One region of the Streptomyces sp. 4F14 genome, then DNA from elsewhere that is predicted to be linked to it. Evidence: predicted binding sites of a transcription regulator. Region 1 holds the regulator's gene; the other holds the start of a gene.
What was found. The regulator HrcA, encoded in region 1, represses chaperone genes, less so after heat shock. The targets are predictions, from matches to a motif close to TTNGCACTCNGNNNNNCNGAGTGCNAA.
Positions count from the first base shown of each region.

Region 2: the regulator HrcA is predicted to act here: its motif matches at 2,583-2,609, upstream of groES (co-chaperone GroES).

Region 1 covers NZ_JBLRVY010000026.1:97,864-102,250, forward strand. The annotation lists gene hemW (radical SAM family heme chaperone HemW) at 1-60, shown strand, start outside; gene ACLZOT_RS35860 (DUF3097 domain-containing protein) at 98-898, opposite strand; gene ACLZOT_RS35865 (MBL fold metallo-hydrolase) at 931-1,620, opposite strand; gene hrcA (heat-inducible transcriptional repressor HrcA) at 1,742-2,758, shown strand; gene dnaJ (molecular chaperone DnaJ) at 2,759-3,895, shown strand; gene ACLZOT_RS35880 (nitronate monooxygenase) at 4,096-4,387, shown strand, end outside.
Region 2 covers NZ_JBLRVY010000020.1:56,449-60,835, forward strand. The annotation lists gene ACLZOT_RS30350 (SDR family NAD(P)-dependent oxidoreductase) at 1-42, shown strand, start outside; gene ACLZOT_RS30355 (hypothetical protein) at 81-203, opposite strand; gene groL (chaperonin GroEL) at 387-2,012, opposite strand; gene groES (co-chaperone GroES) at 2,128-2,436, opposite strand; gene ACLZOT_RS30370 (polysaccharide deacetylase family protein) at 2,650-3,498, opposite strand; gene ACLZOT_RS30375 (polysaccharide deacetylase family protein) at 3,495-4,387, opposite strand, start outside.

The DNA.
Region 1 (4,387 bases):
GTGCTGACGCTGCGGGGGCGGCTGCTCGCGGACGCGGTGGTGCGGGACCTGGTGGACTGACCGACCCCGGTCGCCCTGTTCACCCCGCTCACCCCGTTCACTCCGTGACGAAGTCGATCAACTCCTCCACCCTGCCCAGCAGTTCCGGCTCCAGGTCCTTGTACGACGTCACCCGGTCCAGGATCGCCCGCCACACCGCGCCCGTGTTCTCCGACGGCCACCCGAGCGCCCGGCACACCCCGGTTTTCCAGTCCTGCCCGTGCGGGACGCGAGGCCACCCGGCGATGCCGAGGGACGACGGCTTCACCGCCTCCCAGATGTCGATGTACGGGTGTCCGACGACGAGCGCGTGCTCGCTGGTCACCGACCGGGCGATCCGCCACTCCTTCGTCCCCGGCAGCAGGTGGTCGACGAGGATGCCGAGGCGGGCGTCGGGTCCTGGCGCGAACTCGGCGACGATCGCGGGGAGGTCGTCGACGCCCTCCAGGTACTCGACGACGACGCCCTCGATGCGCAGGTCGTCGCCCCAGACCTTCTCGACCAGCTCGGCGTCGTGCCGCCCCTCGACGTAGATACGGCCCGCACGGGCGACGCGCGCGCGGGCGCCGGGCACGGCGACGGAACCGGAAGCCGTACGGGTGGGACGTACCGAAGCGCCGGACGGCTTCACCAGCGTCACCACCTTCCCCTCCAGCAGGAACCCGCGCGGCTCCATGGGGAACACGCGGTGCTTGCCGAAGCGGTCCTCCAGCGTCACCGTCCCCGCCTCGCAGCGGATCACCGCACCGCAGAACCCGCTGCCGGGCTCCTCGACGACGAGGCCGGGGTCGGCCGGGATCTCGGGCGCGGGGCCCTGCTTCTTCCACGGCGGGGTGAGGTCCGGCGAGTACTGGCGCATTCGGATGACGATAGGAGAAGCGTGCGCGGGACTCACCGGCGCGACACGCCGAACCGTTCGCCGAGGGCGTCCCGCTGCCGCCGTACGAACGCCGCGTCGACCACCGCCCCGTGACCGGGCACGTACAGCGCGTCCTCCCCGCCCAGCGCCAGCAGCTCGTCCAGCACCCCGGGCCAGCGCGCCGGCTCGGCGTCCGGCCCCGCCTGCGGCTCCCCGGACTCCTCGACGAGGTCCCCGCAGAACACGACCGGCACGGCACCGGAGACGGTGACGACAAGGTCGTACGGACTGTGGGCGGGACCCAGGGGCACGAGGTCGACGCCCGGGACCGGGGTGCAGGCGCGCGTGACCACGTGCCCGGGGGCGGTCAGCGCGGCGGCGGCTTCCCGGGCGAGCCCCGCGTCGAGGCCGTTGCGTACGGCGTCGTCGGCCAGCTCGGCGGCGTCGTACCCGGCGTAGGCCGCGTACACCTCCGCCTCCGGGAAGGACGCGGCGCCGAGGACGTGGTCGAAGTGGGGGTGGGTCAGCGCGAGATGGGTCACATTGACGGGGAGGAGATCACGCAGGCGCGCGCCCTCGGGGAGGCTGGAGCCGGCGTCGACCAAGAGCGCGGCGTCCGGGGTGATCACCAGCCCCACCGTGCAGTCCCATCCCGGCAGGCGGACGCGGCCGACGCCTTCCGTGAGACGTTCCCAGCCCAGCTCTTCCCAAGTCACCGTCATACAGAGACGCTAGCCGTACCATCCGGCGACGGGGACGACCTTGCCCCCGTGGTACCCGACCGCCGTACACTGGCACTCGTAGGTGACGAGTGCCAAGGGCGGACTTCTGGAGGTGTGCGCGGTGCTGAGTGAACGCAGGCTTCAGGTGCTGCGCGCGATCGTCCAGGACTATGTGGGGACCGAGGAGCCGGTGGGTTCCAAGGCGCTCACCGAACGGCACAACCTCGGGGTGTCCCCGGCGACCGTGCGCAACGACATGGCCGTCCTGGAGGACGAGGGCTTCATCCACCAGCCGCACACGAGTGCGGGGCGCATCCCCACCGACAAGGGCTACCGCCTGTTCGTCGACCGCCTGGCCGGCGTCAAGCCGATGACGGCGCCCGAACGCCGGGCGATCCACCACTTCCTGGACGGCGCGGTCGACCTGGACGACGTGGTGGCGCGCACGGTCCGGCTGCTCGCGCAGCTCACCCGCCAGGTCGCCGTCGTCCAGTACCCCTCCCTCACCCGCTCCACCGTCCGTCACGTCGAGCTGCTGGCGCTCGCGCCCGCGCGGCTGATGCTCGTGCTGATCACGGACACGGGCCGGGTGGAGCAGCGGATGGTGGACTGCCCGGCGCCCTTCGGGGACGCCTCGCTGGCGGATCTGCGCGCGCGGCTCAACAGCCGGGTCGCGGGGCGCCGGTTCAGCGACGTGCCCCCGCTCGTCGAGGACCTCCCGGAGGCTTTCGAGCGCGAGGACCGGGGTACGGTCTCGATGGTGCTCTCCACTCTCCTGGAGACGCTCGTCGAGGAGAACGAGGAGCGGCTGATGATCGGCGGAACCGCCAATCTCACCCGCTTCGGACATGACTTTCCCCTCACCATCCGGCCCGTCCTGGAAGCCCTGGAGGAGCAGGTCGTGCTCCTCAAGTTGCTGGGCGAGGCGGGGGATTCGGGCATGACCGTGCGCATCGGGCACGAGAACGCCTACGAGGGACTCAACTCCACGTCCGTCGTGTCGGTCGGCTACGGTTCGGGCGGCGAGGCAGTCGCCAAGCTCGGCGTGGTCGGACCGACCCGCATGGACTACCCGGGAACGATGGGAGCGGTACGCGCAGTGGCGAGGTACGTCGGACAGATCCTGGCGGAGTCGTAAGTGGCCACGGACTACTACGCCGTACTCGGCGTGCGCCGTGACGCGTCGCAGGATGAGATCAAGAAGGCGTTCCGCCGGCTCGCGCGCGAGCTGCACCCGGACGTCAACCCGGACCCGAAGACCCAGGAGCGGTTCAAGGAGATCAACGCCGCCTACGAGGTGCTGTCGGACCCGCAGAAGAAGCAGGTCTACGACCTCGGCGGCGACCCGCTCTCGCAGAGCGGCGGCGGGGGCGCGGGCGGCTTCGGCGCCGGTGGCTTCGGCAACTTCTCCGACATCATGGACGCGTTCTTCGGTACGGCGTCCCAGCGCGGTCCGCGCTCGCGCACCCGGCGCGGCCAGGACGCGATGATCCGCCTGGAGGTCGACCTCGACGAGGCCGCCTTCGGTACGACCAAGGACATCCAGGTCGACACGGCGATCGTCTGCAACACCTGTAGCGGCGAGGGGGCCGCGCCCGGCACCACCGCGCAGACCTGCGACATGTGCCGTGGCCGTGGCGAGGTCTCGCAGGTCACCCGCTCCTTCCTCGGCCAGGTCATGACCTCCCGGCCCTGTCCGCAGTGCCAGGGCTTCGGGACGGTCGTGCCGACGCCGTGCCCCGAGTGCGCGGGCGACGGCCGGATCCGCTCCCGGCGGACGCTCACGGTCAAGATCCCGGCCGGCGTCGACAACGGCACGCGCATCCAGCTCGCCGGCGAGGGCGAGGTCGGGCCCGGTGGCGGTCCCGCCGGTGACCTCTACGTCGAGATCCACGAACTCCCGCACTCCACGTTCCAGCGCCGGGGCGACGACCTGCACTGCACGGTCACCATCCCGATGACGGCGGCCTCCCTCGGAACGAAGGTCCCGCTGGAGACCCTGGACGGCATGGAGGAGGTCGACATCCGCCCCGGCACCCAGTCCGGCCAGTCGATCCCCCTCCACGGCCGGGGCGTCACGCATCTGCGGGGCGGCGGCCGAGGCGACCTCATCGTCCACGTCGAGGTCCAGACCCCGACCAAGCTCGACCCGGAACAGGAACGACTCCTGCGGGAGCTGGCCAAGCTACGGGGCGAGGAACGGCCGACGGGGCAGTTCCAGCCCGGGCAGCAAGGGCTGTTCTCGCGGCTGAAGGACGCTTTCAACGGCCGCTGACGCGAGCTGGCGCGGCGGCCGGGGGTCCGGGGGTTGGCCCCCGGGCAGGCACAGTCAGCCCGGGCAGCAAGGGTTGTTCTCGCGCCTGAAGGACGCCTTCAACGGGCGTTAGTCCTGTGGCCTGTGCGCCGGCATGTGTTGGCATGTGCCAAACCCGGGGTCGGTTCGAGGTTGTTCGGAGGACGTGACAACATGCGGTCATGTCCTCCGAACTGACCGATCTCTTTCCTCTCCCGATCGTGCAGGCCCCCATGGCGGGCGGCGTCTCCGTGCCGAGGCTGGCTGCGGCCGTGTCCGAGGCCGGCGGTCTCGGCTTCCTCGCCGCCGGGTACAAGACGGCCGACGGCATGTACGAGGAGATCAAGCAGGTCCGTGGCCAGACCTCGCGGCCGTTCGGTGTGAACCTCTTCATGCCCCAGCCGGAGTACGCCGAGACGGACGCGGTGGAGCTCTACGCACATCAGCTCGCCGGCGAGTCCACCTGGTACGAGA
Region 2 (4,387 bases), on a different contig from region 1:
GGGGTGTCGTCGAAGGCGGGGCGCAAGTACGGGCCGCAGTGAGGGACCGCGCTGTGAGGCGTCCTCGGTTCTCCCGGCGATCAGCGGGTGGCGCGGTCGGCCAGGCAGACGTCGTAGAGCGTGACGGCGAGGGATCCACAGCGGGATCCGGCCGTCAGGAAGTCCGCGTCCGAGCCGTCCTCCGCGCTCTCCGTCCAGCTCACCCCGCGTGAACGCCACCAGGCCCTCGGCCCGGTCCCGGCGGATTCCCGGGGCGGGACGAGGAACGCCGTGGCGTGCGCCGGACAGGGCGCCCGGGATCCGTGGGGTTCACCTGAGTACGAGGTTCCGGAAAGCCGAAACCCGGCCCCCTCGGGAAGGGGGCCGGGCTTCAGAGGCGGGGTGTGTCAGTGCGCGTGGCCGTGGGAGTGGCCCGCCGCGGCCGGCTCCTCCTCTTCCTTCTTCTCGACGACCAGGGTCTCGGTCGTGAGGAGGAGGGAGGCGATGGAGGCGGCGTTCTCCAGGGCGGAGCGGGTGACCTTGACCGGGTCGATGACGCCGGCCTTGACCAGGTCGCCGTACTCGCCGGTCGCGGCGTTGAAGCCCTGGCCCTTGTCGAGCTCGGCGACCTTGGAGGTGATGACGTAGCCCTCCAGGCCGGCGTTCTCGGCGATCCAGCGCAGCGGCTCGACGACGGCCTTGCGGACGACGGCGACACCGGTCGCCTCGTCGCCGGTCTTGCCGAGGCCGTCCTCCAGGACCTTCGCGGCGTGGACGAGCGCGGAGCCACCGCCGGAGACGATGCCCTCCTCGACCGCGGCGCGGGTCGCGGAGATCGCGTCCTCCAGGCGGTGCTTCTTCTCCTTGAGCTCGACCTCGGTCGCGGCGCCGACCTTGATCACGCACACGCCGCCGGCGAGCTTCGCGAGGCGCTCCTGGAGCTTCTCGCGGTCCCAGTCGGAGTCCGTGTTCTCGATCTCGGCCTTGATCTGGGCGACGCGGCCCTGGACGGCGGAGGAGTCACCGGCGCCGTCGACGATCGTGGTGTCGTCCTTGGTGATGGTGACGCGGCGGGCGGAGCCCAGCACCTCAAGGCCGACCTGGTCGAGCTTGAGGCCGACCTCCTCGGAGATGACCTCGGCGCCGGTCAGCGTCGCCATGTCCTGGAGCATCGCCTTGCGGCGGTCGCCGAAGCCGGGGGCCTTGACGGCGACGGCGTTGAACGTGCCGCGGATCTTGTTGACGACCAGGGTCGACAGGGCCTCGCCCTCGACGTCCTCGGCGATGATCAGCAGCGGCTTGGAGGCACCGGCCTGGATGACCTTCTCCAGCAGCGGCAGCAGCTCCTGGATGGAGGAGATCTTGCCCTGGTTGATGAGGATGTAGGGGTCCTCCAGGACCGCTTCCATCCGCTCCTGGTCCGTCACGAAGTACGGCGACAGGTAGCCCTTGTCGAAGGCCATGCCCTCGGTGAAGTCCAGCTCCAGGCCGAAGGTGTTGGACTCCTCGACGGTGATGACACCGTCCTTGCCGACCTTGTCCATCGCCTCGGCGATCAGCTCGCCGACCTGCGTGTCCTGCGCGGACAGCGCGGCGACGGCGGCGATGTCCGCCTTGTCCTCGATGGGGCGGGCGGTCGCGAGGAGGTCCTCGGAGACGGCGGCGACGGCCGCGTCGATGCCCTTCTTCAGCAGCGCCGGGGAGGCACCCGCGGCGACGTTCTTCAGACCCTCGCGGACGAGCGCCTGGGCGAGCACGGTGGCGGTGGTGGTGCCGTCACCCGCGATGTCGTTGGTCTTGGTCGCCACCTCCTTCACCAGCTGGGCGCCGAGGTTCTCGTACGGGTCGTCGATCTCGACCTCACGGGCGATGGTGACGCCGTCGTTGGTGATGGTCGGGGCGCCGAACTTCTTGTCGATGACGACGTTGCGGCCCTTGGGGCCGATCGTCACCTTGACCGTGTCGGCCAGCTTGTTGACGCCGCGCTCAAGGGCGCGACGGGCGTCCTCGTCGAACTTCAGGATCTTCGCCATGACAGCGGGTGCCCTCTCGGAAAATCTGTGGGTGTAAAAAGCACTGCGCCCCTGGCACCCGGCTCCTCCAAGGGATCGCGGGGCCAGGGGCGCAGCTCAAAAAACCTGAGGTGTACTACTTCTCGATGATCGCGAGCACGTCGCGAGCCGAGAGGACGAGGTACTCGTCACCGTTGTACTTGACCTCGGTGCCGCCGTACTTGCTGTACAGCACGATGTCGCCGACCTTCACGTCGAGCGGCAGGCGCTCGCCGTTCTCGAACCGGCCCGGGCCCACGGCGAGGACGGCGCCCTCCTGGGGCTTCTCCTTCGCGGTGTCCGGGATGACCAGGCCGGAGGCCGTGGTCTGCTCGGCGTCGAGCGGCTGGACCACGATGCGGTCCTCAAGCGGCTTGATGGCAACCTTGGAGCTGGCGGTCGTCACGATCCGACCTCCCCCTTCGGAGATCTCACGGGGTTAACTGTCTGAGGTGGCGACCAGGTGGATCCGTCGTCGCGGGTGCCGGACCTGCCCGTCGCGTTGTTGGCACTCTCCAGTGGGGAGTGCCAGACCTGAGACTATGACCGCGATTAGCACTCGGTCAAGCGGACTGCTAATGCTGTGCGGCACGGAGGCCGAGATTCATGCCGTGATACCTCAGAGGTAGTCCTCAAGTCTCCCCACCGTCAGCCCCCTCTCCCGCGCTTCCCGCAGCACCCGTACCGTCCGGTCCCTCAGCGTCGGGCCGCCCGCCTCGTCGGAGTCCATCGCGACGATGTCGCCGGGCAGGAGGTGGCGGGAGCCGCGCGTGTAGACGAGCCCGCCGGGGGTCATGGCCGCGCGCCAGAGGACGACCGTGGAGATGCCGCAGTCGGCCGCCGCGCGCAGGGTCGCCGTGTCGTACGTGCCGTAGGGCGGGCGGAAGAGCCGGGGGCGCAGGCCGAAGCGGGACCTGAGCTTGTCCTGCTGGCCGCAGATCTCCGCGCGCTGTCCCGCGTACGGCAGGCCGCGCAGGGCGGCGTGGTGGAGGGTGTGGTTCTGGAGGTTGGCGCCCACGGCACGCAGCCGCGCGAAGTGGCCGTAGCCGGGGCCGACGACGCTGTCCGTGAGGAACATGCTGACCGGGAGGCGGAGTTCGCGGACCAGGTCGATGAAGCGGGGGTCACGTTCGGCGCCGTCGTCGTAGGTGAGGAAGACGACGGGGTCGGAGGTGGGGATGCGGTCGAGGACCGGGGGGTAGGGGGGTGCGGGGGTGGTACCCGTCGTACCTGCGGGGGACCCCGGACGACCCGCAGTACCTCCGGCGCCCGCACCGCCGCGCCCCGTAGTACCCGTAGTACCCGTAGTACCCGTAGTACCCGTAGCAGGGGACCCCGGACGGGCCCCCTGGATACGCTCCGCCGCCTTCTTGCCGAGGCGTTCGATCGGGTCGACGGACTGGGCGCAGCCGCTGACGAGGGTCAGGGCCACGAGCAGGACGGCCGCCACCAGCCCCCGCACTCTCACAGGTAGTCCTCCAGGCGTCCCACGGCGTACCCCTTCTCGGTGACCATGTTCAGGAACCGGCGGACCATGTCGGGCATCGTGCCCTTCCAGTCGTCCCGGCCCCGGAAGTGGCTCAGGACGATGTCGCCGGGGTGGAGGTCGCGGTCCCACTCGCGGTACTCCCAGTGGTCGACGAAGACCTCCTCGTCCCAGAGTGGGGCGTACTTCACGCCGCACGCCTTCGCCGCGCGCAGGGTGTCGCGGTTGTAGTTGCCGAACGGGGGGCGGAAGAGGAGGGGGCGCTTGCCGTAGCGCTTCTGGATGACGTCCTGCATGCCGCAGATCTCGTGCTTCTGCCGCTGGTACGACATACCGGGGAGGTAGGGGTGGTGGAGGGTGTGGTTGTTCAGGACGACGCCCGCGTCCCGCATCTTCTTGAAGTACCCGTAGTCCTCCTTGACCAGGTAGTCGGAGAGGAACGCGGTGTACGGGACCTTCAGTTCGGTCATCATCCGCAGGAACGCGGGGTCCTTCTCGGCGCCGTCGTCGATCGTCAGGAAGACGACCTTCTCCTTGGTCGGGACGGTCGTGAAGACCGGCGGCAGGCCCAGTTCCTCGTGGTCGTCGACCTCGAAGCCGTCCCGCGTCGTGATCACCGGCTTCCTCGCGGGCGGGGCCGGGGGCGTGAGCGGGACCCTCTTCAGCCCCCACTTCCTCGCCGCCACGACCCGCGCGGCCTGCTCGGCGCGCAGCCGCTCGGCGGACGTCATCGAGGGCCGGGCCCCCGCCTGCGCCCCCTGCCCCGCCGCCGGCCGGCTCTCCCCCGCCGGCCGCTCCCCCTGCGCGCACCCGGACGCGATCACGGCGACCGCGAGGACGGTCACCCCGCCCCGGAACCCCTTCACCCCGA